DNA from 4 places in the Streptomyces sp. NPDC002730 genome. Region 1 is predicted to be linked to each of the others. Evidence: riboswitches for the same ligand, from Rfam matches in the RefSeq annotation. Region 1 holds a riboswitch; each other region holds the start of a gene.

Region 1 (4,264 bases):
AGACCGTGCGCAGGCTGGCCGCGGAACAGCTGCCGGAGCACGCCGAGGTCGTGGACATCGGCGTACGGGGCGTACACCTGGCGTATCAGCTTCTCGACGGCTACGACACGCTCGTCCTGGTCGATGCCACGGCGCGCGGCGGCGAACCCGGCACGGTGTATCTGATCGAAGCCGACGGCGCGAACGGCATCGAGCCCCGGAACGCGCTGCTGGACGGTCACCGGATGTCCCCCGACGCGGTCCTGGCTCTCCTGGAGACCCTCTGCGCCGGCACCGGCGCGCGGCCCCCGCGGCGCATCCTGGTAGTGGGATGCGAACCCGCCGGGGTGGAGGAAGGCATCGGTCTCAGTCCGGCCGTGGCCGCCGCGGTGCCGGAGGCCGTACGGCTGATCATGGGCTTGCTGCGGGACGGCGAGCAGGAATCGTCCGCGCCACCGGTTGCGGTCGGCGAGGCTGCGAAGTGAGGAGAAGAGCATGAAGAAGACGATCATCGGTGGCGCGGCCGCCGCTACTGCCGCGACTGCGCTGGCCGCCGTCGTCAGGCTGGCCCTGCCGGACCTCATGCGCTATCTGCGCATCCGCAGGATGTGACGCGACTGAGGTGACCGGGCCTCAGTAGGCGCCGTTCACATTGTCGATCGAGCCGTACCTCGCGGCGGCGTAGTTGCACGCGGCGGTGATGTTGGCGACCGGGTCGTAGCTGTTCATCGACGTGCCGGGCACGTGATAGGCACGGAACGTCGGGTCGATGACCTGGAGGAGCCCCTTGGACGGGGTTCCCTTCACGGCGTTGGAGTCCCAGTTGTTGATGGCCAGCGGGTTGCCCGAGGACTCGCGCATGATGTTCCGGTGGATGCCGTTGTACGAGCCGGGGATGCCGTGCTTGGCCATGACGTCGAGCGACTCCCTGATCCAGCCGTCGAGGTTGTTCGAATAGGTCGCGGGCTTCGCGGCGGTGGCGGCGCTATTGGTGGCCAGCGTGCTCCTCTGCGCGGAGCGGCTGGCCCGATCCTCCGGAGAAGACGTGTTGGGGGTCACCTTGGCCTTTTTGCCGACCGACAGCTTGAGACCCGCGTGAATCAGCGAAGGGTTGCTACCGATTGCCCGCCGGTTGTCCTTGTACAGCCGCATCCAGCCGCCGCTCAGGGAGTGCGCCCGTGCGATCTTGGAGAGGGAGTCGCCCACAACGACGGAATAGGTGGTGGGCAGGGCCTTCTTCACAGCGACGGGCGTGGTGCCCGCGACGGCCGGCGCCACAGCCTTTTCAGCTGTGAAGGGATGCGCCGTCGGCTGCGCCGCGCCGGCAGTGGTCGCGCCGATCACCGGCAGGACGAGTGCGGCACCTCCCGCGCCCGCAGCGGCGAAACCCCGAGTGATCGGGCTGGACTTGGGACGGCGATGCTTACCCTTTGCGGGCATGGCGAGTTCCTCTCCGTCGCCTGCGAGGTCAGCTGTCGGGTTCGGGCTGGAGATGCCCGGCCGCAGTGGGAATGCGACTTCACCCCGAGCCGTTCCGGATTCCGGATCGGCGGCTTACCTGGGTTCCCCGCTCCTGCCGTACGTAAGTGGGTGGGTTTTACCGGACGGCGGCAGGATTCGGCGTTCCGTCCGGATTGCGGTGACCGTAAGCGAAAAGGGCTGGATGGAACAAGCCCTGAATTCACCACTGCAATCCATGCGGCGGATTCTGCGGCGGAAAATCCCGTGATCCACCGAGGGCGGGAAACTCAACTTTCTTTCTGGGACACGGGACTGAGCCAGGCCGGCGCCCTTCGCGCAGCGTCACGGACGTGACCCATATCACGGGCTTCGATGTGGGACCGGTCTGCCCCGCGGCGCCGCGAAAATGCATGACAAGTCGCGCGATTTCCCGCAAAATGGATGTCGGGAGCAATGTCGAGCAAACGCCCATTCCGGACACTTCGAAGCGGGATCGCGCTCCCGGAGTGCGTATTCAATCCCTACATTCGACCTATGCGTGCATTAGTGCCCTATAGATACGTTCTGTCCGTTTAGGTGGTAATCGGGGCCGCCCTTCCGGCCGGGCTGTTCTGTGGCGACGTGCACCCCGAGACCGGTACGGCTTCCGCCGCTGCCCCGAACGGTGTACGCGGCCGGGTGGCGTCGGCGTGCCGGGCTCCCGGCCGCCGTATCCCGGCCTGTAATGGTGCCGAACGGCCCCAGCGCTCAGCTTGCGCGGGCGGGCGACGCCCACCGGGCCCAGAGCGTTCGACGGCGGTCGGCCAGTGCCAGGACGGAGAGCGATGCACGAGATGTCCATCGCGTTGGCTGTCGTCGGCCAGGTGGAGCAGGCGGCGGCCGAAGCAGGCGGTGTCACCGCGGTGACGTCCGTACGGCTCCAGGTCGGCGAGTTGGCCGGAGTGGTCCCCGACGCTCTCTCCTTCTGCTTCGAACTGGCCTGTGCCGGGACCGTTCTGGAAGGTGCCGAGTTGGTCGCGGAGTCCGTGCCCGGTCGTGCCCGCTGCGAACCGTGCGCGGATGAATGGGCGGTCGGAATGCCGCCGCAATTGTGCTGTCCGATGTGCGGAGAGGCGACCGCCGAGCTGCTCTCGGGCCGCGAACTGCAGATCGTCAGCGTGCACTGGGAGGACGGCCAGGAGCACGAACGGGCCCGTGAACCCATTTTCGAGGAGTGCTGAAGCATGTGCCGTGTGGTCGATCTGCAACAGGCGGTCCTCGCCAAGAACGATGCGACCGCGCACACGCTGCGCGCCGAACTTGCCGCACGCGGCACCACGATCGTCAATCTGCTGTCCAGCCCCGGCAGTGGGAAGACCGCGCTGCTGGAGGGCGAGCTGCTGCTGGCACGGGAGCGGGGAGTACGGGTCGCGGCCCTGACCGCCGACCTCGCCACCGAGAACGACGCTGTGCGCCTGGCTCGTTCAGGAGTCCCGGTCAAGCAGGTGCTGACCGACGGTCTGTGCCATCTGGAGGCCGGGATGCTGAGCCGGCACCTGGACGGATGGCTGTCCGAGGACACCCGGCTGCTGTTCGTGGAGAACGTCGGCAACCTGGTCTGTCCGGCCTCGTACGACCTCGGTGAGTCCTTGCGGGTCGTGCTCGCCTCCGTGACGGAGGGGGAGGACAAGCCGCTGAAGTACCCCACCGCCTTCGGTCTGGCGCACCTGGTGGTGGTGACCAAGACCGACATCGCAGAGGCGGTCGAGTTCGACGAGGCGGCGTTCCGGGCGAACGTCGCGCAGGTCAACCCGGGGGTGGAAGTGCTGCTGACCTCCGCGCGTCGGGGCGACGGCGTCGGCGCGTTGCTGGACCGGGCGACGGCGGCAGCGGACGGCGGGCCGGTCCACGCGCCCGTCATGGCCGGTCAGGAGCATCTTCATCACCACGAACACGGTACGCATACCCATACGGCGGCCTCCGGCGCCATGGCGCAGTCCGGCTCGTGAGCGGTCCGCAGTCGGCTGCCGCCGTCGCGGAGGAGGCGGTGCAGCGCAGGCGGGTCACCGTCCGGGGCGTGGTTCAAGGCGTCGGGTTCCGGCCGTTCCTGTACACACTCGCCACCGGGCTCGACCTGGTCGGCCATGTGACCAACACCGGTGAGGGCGTTGTCGCGGAAGTCGAAGGGCCACCCGCTGACGTCGCTCTCTTCTGTGCCCGCATCTCCGCGGACGCGCCGCCTCTCGCGCGGGTGGAGTCCGTCGACCATCAGGAGGTCCCCACCACCGGGGGTGACGGGTTCACCATCGCCGCATCCACCACGGGCGGACCCGCGCGCACCCTGGTGTCGCCGGACATGGCGACTTGCGCCGCCTGCCTCGCGGAACTGGCCGATCCGGCCGACCGGCGTCACCGCCACCCCTTCATCACCTGTACGCACTGCGGCCCCCGCTTCACGATCGTCCGCGGTCTTCCGTACGACCGGGACCACACGACCATGGCCGGCTTCCCGATGTGCGCCGACTGCGCCCGGGAGTACGCCGATCCGGCCGACCGCCGCTTTCATGCGCAGCCGGTCGCCTGCCACGCCTGCGGCCCCCGCCTGCGTCTGCTCGTGGCGCAAGCGAATACGGAAGATGCGCCTCGGCCCGTATCCGCCGAGGACCCCATCACCGAGGCCCGCAGGCTCCTGTCCCAAGGCGCGATCCTCGCCGTGAAGGGCCTCGGCGGCTACCACCTCGCTTGCGACGCCTCCAACTCCCGGGCCGTGGCCACGTTGCGCCACCGCAAGGCCCGGGGGAACAAACCGTTCGCCCTGATGGCCAGGAGCATCGCCGACATCGAG
Region 2 (4,264 bases), on a different contig from region 1:
TGTCCGCGACATAGCCCGTGATCTGCGCGCCGGCGCCGGCGTTGGTCCAGAGGTTCTTGGGCCGGCGGCTTTCGTTCCGCTCGATGACGGCGTTGGCGGCGGAGAGGATCGTCTGCGTCGAGCGGTAGTTCTGCTCGAGCAGGATCGTCGTCGCGTCCGGGTAGTCCTCCTCGAACTGGAGGATGTTACGGATGGTCGCGCCGCGGAAGGCGTAGATCGACTGGTCGGCGTCGCCGACCACGCAGAGCTCGGCCGGAGGCAGGTCCTCGTAGCCCGTCCCCACCAGCTCGCGTACGAGCGTGTACTGAGCGTGGTTGGTGTCCTGGTACTCGTCCACCAGGACGTGCCGGAAGCGCCGCTGGTAGTGCTCGGCGACGTCCGGGAAGGCCTGGAGGAGGTGGACGGTGGTCATGATGATGTCGTCGAAGTCCAGGGCATTGGCCTCGCGCAGCCTCGCCTGGTACATGCGGTAGGCCTCGGCGAGCGTCTTCTCGAAACCGTCGACGGCCTGGTCGGCGAAGGTCTCCTCGTCGATCAGCTCGTTCTTCAGATTCGAGATCTTCGCGCTGAAGGACTTCGGCGGGAACTTCTTGGGGTCGAGGTCCAGATCGCGGCAGACCAGTGCCATCAGTCGCTTGGAGTCGGCGGCGTCGTAGATCGAGAACGACGAGGTGAAGCCGAGCTTCTTGGACTCCCGGCGCAGGATGCGGACGCACGCGCTGTGGAAGGTCATGACCCACATGGCGTTTGCGCGCGGCCCGACGAGCTGCTCGACGCGGTCCTTCATCTCGCCGGCGGCCTTGTTGGTGAAGGTGATCGCCAGTATCTGGCCGGGGTGCACGCTGCGGGTCCCCAGCAGATGCGCGATCCGGTGGGTCAGCACCCGGGTCTTGCCGGACCCGGCGCCGGCCACGATGAGCAGCGGCGACCCGGTGTGCACAACGGCGGCACGCTGCTGCTCGTTCAGCCCCTCGAGCAGGGCGGCGGGGTCCACGACGGTGCGCGGGGCGCCGTCGCGGTAGTACGGGTCCCTGGCCGGAGGCACGTCAAATGCACCCTGGAAGAGATCGTCCGGGATCTCCTCCGGGGCCGAGTCCTCGGGCGGTGGCGGGTGCTGCTCCGCGCTGGGCTGGAGGTCCGCCAGGAAGCTGTCGTCAAAGAGGCTGCTCATCGCTCTACGAGTCTAGGCCGCCGCACTGACAGCCCGCGGCCGCATTGCGATACGACTCCGAGAGCGGCTCCGGCACGACTCGGGCAGCGACTCGGGTGACGAGACCGACGACGAGCCCGACGACGCTACGCGATCAGGCCGCTCCGCTGCGCTGTCACGCGGCACCGGCCCGTGAGCGACTCCTCACTCAGCCGCGAAGGTCACGAAAATGTATCGGACATATCGAACATCAACCTTCACAGCAACCACACGAGTTGGCTAGCGTGCTCGATCAGGCGGCCCGTACCCCCCTGGCGACTCGCGCCGAATCGGGCGGCCTGCGCCGAATTCGAGCTCTCTTCACGGGAGTTCGGAGCCGGGGACCCACCATGCACAACCTGGGGTGAATCGGACCGTTCCCCCCTCGGTCCGTAGGGCGACCTTCCGTTCCGCCCGAACCCGACAGCTAACCCGGTAGGCGGTCCACGGAAGAAGGAGATGCCGGCCTTGGCGTCGCATCGCAAACCGCGTACCCGTACCGGAATTGCCGGAATGGCAGGACTACGCACCAACTCCCCCGCCGTCGGGTTCACGACGGCTGCCCTCGCCTCCGTCACCCTGCTGTCCACGCAGAGCGCCAACGCCGCGCCCACCGAGCCGAAGCCCTCCGTCGAAGAGGTGCAGAAGAAGGTCGACGACCTGTACCGGCAGGCCGGCACCGCGACCGAGAAGTACAACAAGGCCAAGGAATCCACCGACGAGAAGCGGCGCGAGGTCGACCAGCTGCTCGACGACGCCGCGAAGCGCACGGACAAGCTGAACGAGTCCCGGCGCACGCTCGGCAACTACGCGGCCGCGCAGTACCGCACGGGCGCGGTCACCCCGACCGCCGCCCTGCTGCTCGCGGACAGCCCGCAGGCGTACTTCGACCAGACACAGCTGATGGACCGGATGACCGACCGTCAGCGCACCGTCATCGACGACTACGAGACCCAGCGGGCCGCAGCCGCCAAGCAACGCGCGGAGGCGACGAAGAGCCTCGAGTCGCTCACGGACTCCCAGAAGGCGCTGCGCACCAGCAAGCAGGAAGTCCAGGCGAAGCTGAGCGAGGCGCGTTCGCTGCTGTCGAAGCTGACCGCCGAGGAGAAGGCGCGGCTCGCGGCGATCGAGCGCGAGAAGGAGGAAGTGGCGCGCCGCAAGGCCGAGGCCAAGGCCAAGGAGGAGGCGAAGGCCCGGGCCGACGCGGAGGCGGAGCGCAAGCGCCGGGAGCAGGCGCAGCAGCCGGGCGGCGACACCAGCACAGGTACGGGTACAGGCACCGGCTCCAGCGGTGGTGCGTACGCGGCCAAGGCCGACAAGGTCCTCTCGTTCGCCCGCTCGCAGATGGGCAAGCCGTACGTCTGGGGCGCCACGGGGCCGAGCTCGTACGACTGCTCGGGACTGACCCAGGCCGCCTGGAAGGCGGCCGGCGTGGATCTGCCGCGCACCACCTGGGACCAGGTGAAGGTCGGCAAGCGGATCGCGACACAGGATCTGCTCCCGGGCGACCTGGTCTTCTTCTACGACGACATCAGCCACGTCGGCATCTACATCGGCGACGGCAAGATGATCCACGCGCCCAAGCCCGGCGCGAACGTCCGCGAGGAGTCGATCTACTACATGCCGATCTACGGCAGCGTGCGTCCGGCATAGCGGAACAACTGGCACAGCGAACAAGGGGAACGCCCGGACCCGACCGCGCCCGGGCGTTCCCAGCACGGAAGGCCACGTACGGAAGACCACGTACGGAAGACGTGCCACGTACGGAGAACGCCGCTCTCACATCGGGAGCGGCGTTCTCACGTCCAGAGCGTGGCGATGAAGATGTTCGCGACCGTCAGTCCGCCCACCGCCCCGAACAGCGCCTTCTCCACCTTCTCCTCGTCCCGCTTCACATACACCAGGCCCAGGATCACGATCAGCACCGCCAGCTTGATGCCGATCTTGAGGTTGTTCACCGCCTGGTCGTCCGCCTGGTTGAGGCCCACCAGCGCCACGCCCGTGACCAGCATCGTCAGCGCGCCGTGCAGCATCGCCGGAATGAAGCGTGCCTCTCCCGCGCCCATCGCCTTCATCTGAGTGAGGAAGCCGCCGAGCAGCGACGCGATGCCGATGATGTGCAGGGCGACGAAGACATTGATGAGTACGTCCATGAGGCGGAGCCTAGCCGCCCCCATACCACCGCTCTCCGGGCAGGTGGGCCTCGTTCGCCTCATCGGTCACTCCGGTACGGAATTGCGGTCCGGCACCATGGGCAGGGCTCTCACAAGGCGCACCCTCATGTCCACCTTTGGCCAACATCGGTCCTTACGCCTCTTTCCCGTGACCCCCAGGTTTAGCGTCCTCCCTCAGGTGACCGACTCCCCACCGCCGCCGAGTTCCCGGGCGGCCGTCAGTCACCACCGCCGAGAGATCCGGCGGCGGGCCGCTCCCCCTGTGCGGTCCGCCGTCGGACTCCGACTCGGACCGGCAGGGAACGGAAGGACGTGGACGCCCTCGTGGCAGCGCACCGGAAACCCAAGCAGCATCCGCTCACCGGGCCCGCCGCCCGTACCGCCGCCACTCTCGCGCTCGCCGGCGCAGCGACCGCCACCGCATTCGAAGGCGCCGGGCACGCCGAGCCCCGCCTCAGCCCCGCACAGATCAAGGCCAAGGTCGACAAGCTGTACCAGGAGGCGGAGGCCGCCACCGAGAAGTACAACGAGGCCAAGGAGCAGACCGCCAGAGCGCGCGAGTCACTGGACTCGCTGCGCGACGAGGCCGGGCGCCGGACCCAGCGGCTCAACACCTCACGGAACGCGCTCGGTTCGATCGCCACCGCCCAGTACCGCGCCGGCGGTATCGACCCCGGCCTGCAGCTCGCGCTCACTTCCGACCCCGACCAGTATCTGGAGCGCGCCGCGCTCGCCGAGCGGGTCGGCGAGCGGCACGCGGACGCGATCACCGGCGTACACCAACAGCTGGTGGAGATCGCGCGGTTGAAGGCGCGGGCCGACGAGCGGATGAGAGCTCTCGAGGCCCGGCAGACCGAGTTGGCGAAGCACAAGTCCACCGTCCGGGAGAAGCTCGCCGCCG
Region 3 (4,264 bases), on a different contig from region 1:
CGAACAGGTCGTCGCCGACGATCTGGACCTTGGTGCCCAGCTTGTCGGTGAGGACCTTCCAGCCGGCCCAGTCGTCCTCGAAGAGCGGGTCCTCGATGGAGACGAGCGGGTAGGCCGCCACGAGCTCCTCGTAGTACTCGGTCATCTCGGCGGCCGAGCGGGACTTGCCCTCGAACTCGTACAGGCCGTCCTTGTAGAACTCGGACGCGGCGACGTCGAGCGCCAGCGCGATGTCCTTGCCCGGGGCGTAACCGGCCTGCTTGATGGCCTCGAGGATGAGGTCCAGGGCGGCGCGGTTGGAATCCAGGTTCGGCGCGAAGCCGCCCTCGTCGCCGAGGCCGGTGGAGAGGCCCTTGGTCTTCAGGACGGACTTGAGGGTGTGGTAGACCTCGGCGCCCCAGCGCAGGGCCTCGGAGAAGGACTCGGCGCCGATCGGCGCGATCATGAACTCCTGGATGTCCACGTTGGAGTCGGCGTGCGAGCCGCCGTTCAGGATGTTCATCATCGGAACGGGCAGCAGGTGCGCGTTCGGGCCACCGAGGTAGCGGAAGAGCGGCAGGTCGGAGGCCTCGGAGGCGGCGTGCGCGACGGCGAGGGAGACGCCGAGGATGGCGTTGGCGCCGAGGGAGGACTTGTCCGGAGTGGCGTCCAGGTCGAACATCGCCTGGTCGATCAGGCGCTGCTCGGTGGCGTCGTAGCCGACGAGCTCCGGGCCGATCTGCTCGATGACGGCGAGGACGGCCTTCTCGACGCCCTTGCCCTGGTAGCGGTTCTGGTCACCGTCGCGGAGCTCAAGAGCCTCGAACGCACCGGTGGAGGCGCCGGACGGAACAGCAGCACGGCCCGTGCTGCCGTCGTCGAGGCCAACCTCGACCTCGACCGTGGGGTTGCCTCGGGAGTCCAGGATTTCCCGGGCTACGACGACGTCGATGGACGGCACGAGCATCTCCTTCTGGGATGTGACGCGAGAAGTGCAGGGTCTCTTGGCCTTGCGACATGAGCCTAACCGGCTCCACGGCATCGGCCAGCCGTTGCCCGCCCGCTGGGACGAAAAACGCCCCGAAGACTCGCGGCCCAGGACAAACAGCACGTGAACTACCTGCGGGTAACGCCACGAGGGCCCGACAGGGACCGGTAACGACGGGTAGCGACCGGGACAGACAGAGCCCCGGCCCAGCGCGTACGGGGGGGGGAGACGCGCCGGACCGGGGGGTCTGGGACCCGGGGTCAGCTCAGGTGGAGCTGCACCGGGGGTCTGGGACCCGGGGGGTCAGCTCAGGTGGAGCTGCTGGCCCGGGAAGATCACATCGGAGTCCTTGACGATGTCCTTGTTGAGGTCGAACAGCTTCTGCCAGCCGCCCTTGACCTTCTTGGCCTCGGCGATCGTGCCGAGGGTGTCGCCGGCCTTGACCTTGTACTCGCCGTCGCCCTTCTTGAAGCCCTTGGCGGCGGGCGCGGACTTCGCCGGGGCGGCGGGGCGCTCGGAGCGCGTGGTGGGAGCCTCGGCGCGCTTCGGGGCGGGCTTCGGGGCAGGCTGCGCCTGCTGCGTGGTGCCGGAGCCACCGTTGTAGGCGGCGTTGGACAGGCCGACGCCGCAGTTCGGCCAGGCACCCTTGCCCTGGCCGGCCAGGACCTTCTCGGCGACCGCTATCTGCTGGGACTTGGAGGCCTGGTCGGCGGAGGAGGCGTACGCCGTGCCGCCGTACGCGGCCCAGGTGGAGGCCGAGAACTGCAGGCCGCCGTAGAAGCCGTTGCCGGTGTTGATGGACCAGTTGCCACCGGCCTCGCACTGGGCGACCTTGTCCCATTCGGAGGCGGTCGCGGCGGAGGCCGAGGTGGCGCCCATCAGCGGGGCGGCGACGACGGCACCGGTGACACCGGCGAGCGCGGCGATGCGGGCAGTCCGATCAAGAACAGTCGGGCGGCGGTGCTTGTTCTTGCTGGAAAACAGCATGGAACGTCTCCTCACCGACGCCTACGAGGTGAGCTGTCGGGTTCGGGCCAAGTGAGTTGCCCGGCCGCGCGTCCTGCGCGCGGCTTCACCCCAAGCCGGTCCGTCGGCCGTTGCGAACTGCTCTCAACGGCCGGGCCCGGCGCTTACCTTGGGTCCCCCGCTCCTGCCTTCGGCGCTCTGTGCGAACGACTAGTCCCCCCGACCGGCGGCAGGATTCGGCGTGACGGTCAGTGGTGCCCGCGGTGGCGAGCGGTTCAGACCGTAGACACAGCTCTCCCCGATATCCAAAGATGAACATCGGGGAGAAATCGCCCATTTCACTGCTCAGGGAACTCTCGTTTCCGCAGGTGAGAAGCGGAACAACCGGACCCGAGGGGCGAGATATGCCAGTTGGGACAAAGAGACCCATGTCTCAGTTGTACAAACTCGGACATACGTTGGCGAACTGCCGCTACTTCACGTCCAGATCGAGGCTCTGGCCAGGGAGGATGAGATCGGGATCGGCGCCGACCGTCTCGCGGTTCGCCTCATAGATCGCGGACCAGCCACCGGTCAGCTTCTGCTCGTCGGCGATGGCCCACAGGCTGTCGCCGGGGCGGACGGTGTACTCGCCGGGCAGGGCGTCCGCTTTGTCGGTGTTGCCGGTCTTGTCGACCTCGTCACGTGTCGCACCGTCACCTCGCGAGGCATGGCGGGCATCTTCGCGTGGATTGTCCGTATTGCCCGGCTCGGTCTCCTCCGGGGCGCCACGGTGCTTGCCGGTGCCGCTGTCGGCGTCGGCGTCCTGCCCCGCACCCGGGTTCGCCGACCCGGACGGCTGGGTCGACGCCTTGGGGCTCGCCGGCGCGGAGGAGTCCGCGGACGGCTCGGCGGACGGCTCGGCGGACCCGGAGGTCCCGGCGGAGGGCTCCGCGGACGCGGCCGGCGGTGCGGGGGTGCTCTGCCCCGGCGACGGCATGGCGCCCGGGTCGACGCCGGTCGCGGCGCCGTCGTTCGTCAGCCCCGACAGCAGCGAACAGGTGGCCCACGCCTGGGGACCCTGCGCGTCGAGGACCTTCTCCGCGACCGCGATCTGCTGGGAGCGGCTCGCGAGGTCGGCGGTGGGCGCGTACGCCGTACCGCCGAAGTCCTGCCAGGTCTCCTGCGAGAGCTGCAGACCGCCGTAGAACCCGTTGCCGAGGTCGGCGCTCCACATGCCGCCGCTCTCGCACTCCGCGACGCGGTCCCACGTGGAGGCGTCGGCGGCGGAGGCCGATCCGGCGCCGAGCAGCGGGATGGCGATGGCCGATCCAGTCACCCCTGCCGCGACGACGATGGCCGGAGCCTGGCGGGGTCGGCGGTGTCGTCCGTTCCCGGAGCGCATGCGGTTGCCTTTCGCGTGACTACAGACGTGACTACAGCCATGGCTGCGGACCTGACCACAGGCCTGACCACAGATGTGACTGGTGGGACGACGGTGAAGGTAGCCGCATTCGAACGCGGGTCACAAGTCGATGCAGCGGAGATCACGTGAAAGTCACAGTCTTGACGCTCCGTCAGATCTATCGAGGTGTGAACTCAACGGGCAGAGTGCGCAATCCACGCATAATGAGCCCCCCGCGCCACCGCAAATCGGCCGGATCTCCCGCAAGCCGCAAGTCGGGCATCCTGCGGAGCAGCGTCGCCAGCGCCGTCTGCCCCTCCAGCCGGGCGAGCGGCGCACCGAGGCAGTAGTGGATGCCGTGCCCGTACCCGAGATGCTGGTTGTCGCGCCGGGAGAGGTCGAGAATGTCCGGGTCCGTGAACCGCTCCGGGTCCCGGTCGGCCGCGGCGAGTACGACGAGTACGGGATCGCCGGCGGCGATGTCCTGTCCGCCGAGGCTGAGCGGCTGCGTGGCGAACCGCCAGGTCGCGAGCTCCACCGGCCCGTCGTACCGCAGCAGTTCCTCGACACCTGTCGCGAGCAGCTCGCTCTCCCCGGCCGCGAGGGAGGCCTGGAGCCGCTCCCGCTGCGCCGGGTTGCGCAGCAGCGCGTACACGCCGTTGCCGATGAGATTGACCGTCGTCTCGAAGCCCGCGAAGAGAAGAATGAAGGCCATCGCGGCGGCCTCGTTCTCGGTGAGGTGCTCGCCGTGGTCACTGGCGCGGATGAGGCCCGAGATGAGGTCGTCGCCCGGATCTTCCCTTTTGCGGTGGATGAGTTCGGCGAGATAGCCACGCATCTTCTTCACAGAACGAGCGACACCGCCACGCGGACCGCCGCCGTGCCGGATCATCATGCCCGCCCAGTCGCGGAAGTCGTCCTGGTCCTCGCGCGGGACTCCGAGCATG
Region 4 (4,264 bases), on a different contig from region 1:
CTGCATCTCGAGTACGCCGCCCCGGACCGGGACATCAGCCTGTACATCAACTCCCCCGGCGGCTCGCTCAGCGCCATGTCCGCGATCTACGACACGATGCAGGTGATCACCTGTGACGTGGAGACGACCTGCCTGGGCCAGGCCGCCTCAACCGCCGCACTGCTGCTCGCCGCCGGCGCCCCGGGCAAGCGGATGGCGCTGCCCGGCGCCCGGATCGTCGTCCAGCAGCCCGCCATCGAGGAGCAGTTGCGGGGCCAGCCGTCCGATCTGGAGATCGAGGCACAGGAGTTGCTGCGGCTGCGTGCCCAACTCGCCGGGATGCTCGTACGTCACACCGGCCAGACCCCGGAGCGGATCGCCGCCGACCTGGAGCGCGACAAGATCTTCGACGCCGAGGACGCCAAGGCGTACGGCCTGGTGGACCACGTCATCAAGAACCGCAAGACCTCGCTCATCAACCCCGGTGCGCGGTGAGCGCCCGATGCTGCCACCCGAACTGCCGCCGCTGCCCGCGCTGACCCGCGCCGAGGCCGACTTCATCGACAGCTATCTCGAGGTCGTCGATCTGCTGGGGCGGATCAACCCGGCCCGCGCCACGCACACCTACGGCGCACTGCGCGCGGCACAGGCCCTGCTCGGCCGGGCCGCCGCGCTCAAGGACGCGCTGACGCTGATGCATATGCGCGGCGAGAGCGAAGTGCATGCGGCAACACTCGCCGAAGCGCTCAGGGTGCTCGACGGCGAGCGCAGGGCGGGCCGGGTGACGATGCCGCCCGCTTCCATGAGTTGACGGATCCTCCACTCCCGTCTACCGCCATCGGGGTACCGCGTAGCCTCCCTCATTCGGTGTAGTCGCGATCCAAACGGCGGTACCGCACAACTTGCGCAACCCGACTACCGATCTAGCGGAATAGGCCGTTCCGCTGCTGGTGGGGCGTTCGTCAGGCGTCGCGGACCGATCACCGAAACGGCCCTGTCCACCCGAACAGGTCAGGGGTGACGAGACTCACATACCGTCGTTTCGCACGGAAATCCGGCATGGCATGAGTCAAGATCCCTGGGACGACAAGCCCCCGCCACCTCGGCGGGGCGGTCCGGGCGGACGCTGAGTCCTGCCGCCGCTCCGGATGTCTGGTCGACAGAAGTGCATCGGCAGGAGTGGAGGACCCAAGCAGGACGGGGTGGCCGGGCAGTCCGGTCGTCCCTAGGGGTGAAGCCGCATCAGCGGCCGGGCATCTTCGTCCGTCCGAACCCGACAGGTCATCCTTCACAGGCGGTTGACGAAGGGTTGCGCATGACTGCGCAGATTCATGTCCCGTCTCTGACCATGATGTCCCGGGCGGGTGCCGTATCGGCCCTGACTCTTGCCGCCGTCGGCGGCACACTGGTGGCGCCGGGCGCCACTACCGAAGCCAACGCGGCCACGGCCTATGCGAGCAAGGCACTCAAAGTGGCCGCATCGAAGAGGGGATCGCCGTACAGGTACGGCGCCACGGGCCCGCACCGGTTCGACTGCTCGGGCCTGACGCTCTACTCGTACAAGAACGTCGGCAAGAAGCTGCCACGCACCGCCCAGCAGCAGTACAACAGGACCAAGCATGTCTCGGCCGCCTCCCGGCAGCGCGGGGACCTGGTCTTCTTCCACTCCGGAAGCTCCGTCTACCACGTGGGGATCTACGCCGGCGGCGGCAAGATCTGGCACTCGCCCAAGACCGGCAGCGTGGTGCGGCTGGAGAAGATCTGGACGAAGCGCGTCTGGTACGGCCGGGTGCGCTGACGACCGGCGGCTCACCGCTCACGTCTCGCCGCTCTCGGCTGATCGCTCACGGTCCGCCGGTCGTCGACGGTTGTCGGCGACCGGCGGACCGGGCCGGCCGAAGGCTCAGTGCGCCAGCGGCTCGGCCAGCAGCGTCACGCCCAGCGCAGTGAGGGCCCCACCGGTGACGCCTTCCACGGCCCGGGTCGTGCGCGGGCGGCGCAGCCATTGACCGAGGCGGTCCACCAGCAGTGCCACCAGCGGGAACCAGAGCAGAGCCATGACGACGACGATGGCGGCGAGCAGGAAGGTGCGCGTCAGCACCGGAACGCCGTCCGGCACGAACTGCGGGAGCAGGCTGAGAAAGAGCACCGGCGCCTTTGGATTGAGGACGTTGGTGAGGAAGCCCTGCCGCAGACTGCGCCCCGTGCCGCCGGCCGGCTGCCCCTCCGGGTCCTGCGCAGCAAGCTGCGGACGCAGTGCGCCGCGCACCGCCCGTACACCCAGATAGAGCACATAGGCCCCGCCCGCGATCTGTAGCGTCCGGTACAGCACCGGCACGGCGACCAGCACAGCCGCGAGCCCCGCGACCGCCAGCGCGGTGTGCACCAGCAGTCCACCCGCGACACCGACGGCGCAGGCCACACCCGCACGCCGGGAGGCGAGGGCGTTGCGTACGACGACGGTGAAATCCGCGCCCGGCATGGCGACCATGCCCGCGGCGACCCCGGTGAAAGCAACCAGTTGTGCGTCCATGCCCGCCATCCTGGACCTGCACAGGCCTTAACGTGTACTTGCAATCTTCATGGTCTGCCTAAAGCAATGCTTAAGAGGTGGCATGTACGACCCGACGCGGCTGGCGGCGCTGGTGGCGGTCGCGGAGGCCGGTTCGATCACCCGCGCCGCCGCCCGACTGGGCTACACCGCACCCGCGCTCTCCCAGCAGCTGGCCAAGCTGGAGCGGGAGGCGGGGGCGACCCTGCTGGTGCGGCACCATCGCGGGGCACGGTTGACCGCCGCGGGCGAGCTGCTGGCAGCACGGGCCCGCCGAGTGCTGGACGAGATGGACCGGGCACGGCACGAGCTGGCGCGGCTGGCCGGTCTCTCCGGCGGACGCCTGCGCGTCGGCACCTTCACCACGGTCGGCATCCATCTGCTGCCGCCGGTTCTGAGCGCCTTCCGCCGGGCCCATCCGGATGTGGAACTGACCGTCGCGGAGTACGAGCCGCCGGGCGGGGTCCTGGCGGTGGCGGCCGGCGATGTCGATCTGGCGCTGACGCATGCGTACGAACCGGCCGAGCCGGCTCCACCGCCGTCGGGGGTGGTTCTGGAACCACTGCTCGTGGAGGAGTTGGTGCTGGTGACGGCGCCCGGTCATGCGCTGGCGGGCGGCTCGAGCAGGCTGCCGGTGGCCGATCTCGCAGGACAGCCGCTGATCAGCAGCGCACCCTCGCATCCGCCGCGCAAGGGCGTGGAAGGAGCGTTGGCGCGGGCCGGGGCGACTCCCGCTGTGGTGGTCGAGTCACCGGGCTATGCGCTGGTGTGCGCGCTGGTCAGTGCGGGGCTCGGCGTGGCGGTGGTGCCGGAGATGGTCGCCGCGATGGCCGCGACGCCGCTCGGTGTACGGCAGTTGGAGCCGGCGGACTTCCGACGGACGATCTCGGTCGCACATCGGGGCGAGGAATCGTCTCCCGCGGCCGATTCGCTGCGGGCTCTGCTGCGTGGCGCGTTCGGCCGCGCGGGGAGCTGACTGCCGGACAGCGGTGATCAGTTCTGGACCGGGACGATCCACGGCAGGGCGATCCACACGGTCTTGCCGCCCTCGGGGGTCGGTGCGACGGAGAGCTCTCCGCCGCACTCGGCGGTCAGGCTGCGGATGATCACCATGCCGCGGCCGTTGTCCTGGCGTACGGCTGCGGGCAGCCGCTGCGGCCAGCGCGGGTGGCTGTCGGTGACGCCGATGCGAAGCTGCTCGTCCCGATCGAGACGGAGGTCCACGGTGAAGGTCGGCGACTGGCCGAAGGTGTGCTGGACGGCATTGGTGGCGAGTTCGGACACGATCAGCCGCACCGTGTCGACGGCCTCGGTCTCGATGGGCAGACCCCATTCGGCGATGACGTCTGTGGCGTATCTCCGGGCGGCGGAGACCGAGGCTGGATCGCTCGGCAGGGTGACGGAGGCTTCCTGATGGTCTGCCATGGCGACGCTGTCCCTTTCCCACCGGGCCGGCTCCGACTCGTAGCGGATGAAATGCGAGGGCGGCCACGGATTGCGCTTCGCGCCAGAGTGCCACTGATCGTGCCGTCGAGGGCGGCGATCCACCAAGATATGCATATATCTGTCGCTCGAAGCAGTGAACTCTGCTACGCGAGACCGTATTTGGGCAGAGACCCGCACTTTGGTCCCGGCCGGAAGGTCAGTGCGACGGAAGTACAGCCGGAAGGACAGCAAGCCGGAAGGACGGGAAGGAGCGGGCGATGCAGCACGGTCCCGCGGTACGCCGCCGCA

The links. A riboswitch is a leader RNA that binds a small molecule or an ion and turns the genes downstream of it on or off. The one in region 1 is predicted to bind cyclic di-AMP.
Region 2: another riboswitch for cyclic di-AMP. It lies ahead of ACFYXH_RS01620 (NlpC/P60 family protein); the one in region 1 lies ahead of ACFYXH_RS21135 (transglycosylase SLT domain-containing protein).
Region 3: another riboswitch for cyclic di-AMP. It lies ahead of ACFYXH_RS10845 (transglycosylase family protein); the one in region 1 lies ahead of ACFYXH_RS21135 (transglycosylase SLT domain-containing protein).
Region 4: another riboswitch for cyclic di-AMP. It lies ahead of ACFYXH_RS25970 (C40 family peptidase); the one in region 1 lies ahead of ACFYXH_RS21135 (transglycosylase SLT domain-containing protein).

What each region holds. Positions count from the first base shown of each region.
Region 1 covers NZ_JBIAQG010000008.1:85,616-89,879, forward strand. Annotated here, with positions in the region: gene ACFYXH_RS21130 (hydrogenase maturation protease) at 1-464, shown strand, start outside; gene ACFYXH_RS21135 (transglycosylase SLT domain-containing protein) at 613-1,419, opposite strand; cyclic di-AMP (ydaO/yuaA leader) riboswitch at 1,424-1,612, opposite strand; gene hypA (hydrogenase maturation nickel metallochaperone HypA) at 2,265-2,660, shown strand; gene hypB (hydrogenase nickel incorporation protein HypB) at 2,664-3,428, shown strand; gene hypF (carbamoyltransferase HypF) at 3,425-4,264, shown strand, end outside.
Region 2 covers NZ_JBIAQG010000001.1:313,962-318,225, reverse strand. Annotated here, with positions in the region: gene pcrA (DNA helicase PcrA) at 1-1,171, opposite strand, end outside; cyclic di-AMP (ydaO/yuaA leader) riboswitch at 1,482-1,647, shown strand; gene ACFYXH_RS01620 (NlpC/P60 family protein) at 1,649-2,842, shown strand; gene ACFYXH_RS01615 (hypothetical protein) at 2,989-3,342, opposite strand; gene ACFYXH_RS01610 (NlpC/P60 family protein) at 3,676-4,264, shown strand, end outside.
Region 3 covers NZ_JBIAQG010000003.1:566,296-570,559, reverse strand. Annotated here, with positions in the region: gene eno (phosphopyruvate hydratase) at 1-946, opposite strand, end outside; gene ACFYXH_RS10845 (transglycosylase family protein) at 1,271-1,954, opposite strand; cyclic di-AMP (ydaO/yuaA leader) riboswitch at 1,958-2,139, opposite strand; gene ACFYXH_RS10840 (transglycosylase family protein) at 2,406-3,317, opposite strand; gene ACFYXH_RS10835 (cytochrome P450) at 3,496-4,264, opposite strand, start outside.
Region 4 covers NZ_JBIAQG010000010.1:265,462-269,725, forward strand. Annotated here, with positions in the region: gene ACFYXH_RS25960 (ATP-dependent Clp protease proteolytic subunit) at 1-474, shown strand, start outside; gene ACFYXH_RS25965 (hypothetical protein) at 482-790, shown strand; cyclic di-AMP (ydaO/yuaA leader) riboswitch at 1,107-1,291, shown strand; gene ACFYXH_RS25970 (C40 family peptidase) at 1,295-1,777, shown strand; gene ACFYXH_RS25975 (LysE family translocator) at 1,883-2,512, opposite strand; gene ACFYXH_RS25980 (LysR family transcriptional regulator) at 2,595-3,506, shown strand; gene ACFYXH_RS25985 (ATP-binding protein) at 3,524-3,955, opposite strand; gene ACFYXH_RS25990 (helix-turn-helix domain-containing protein) at 4,234-4,264, shown strand, end outside.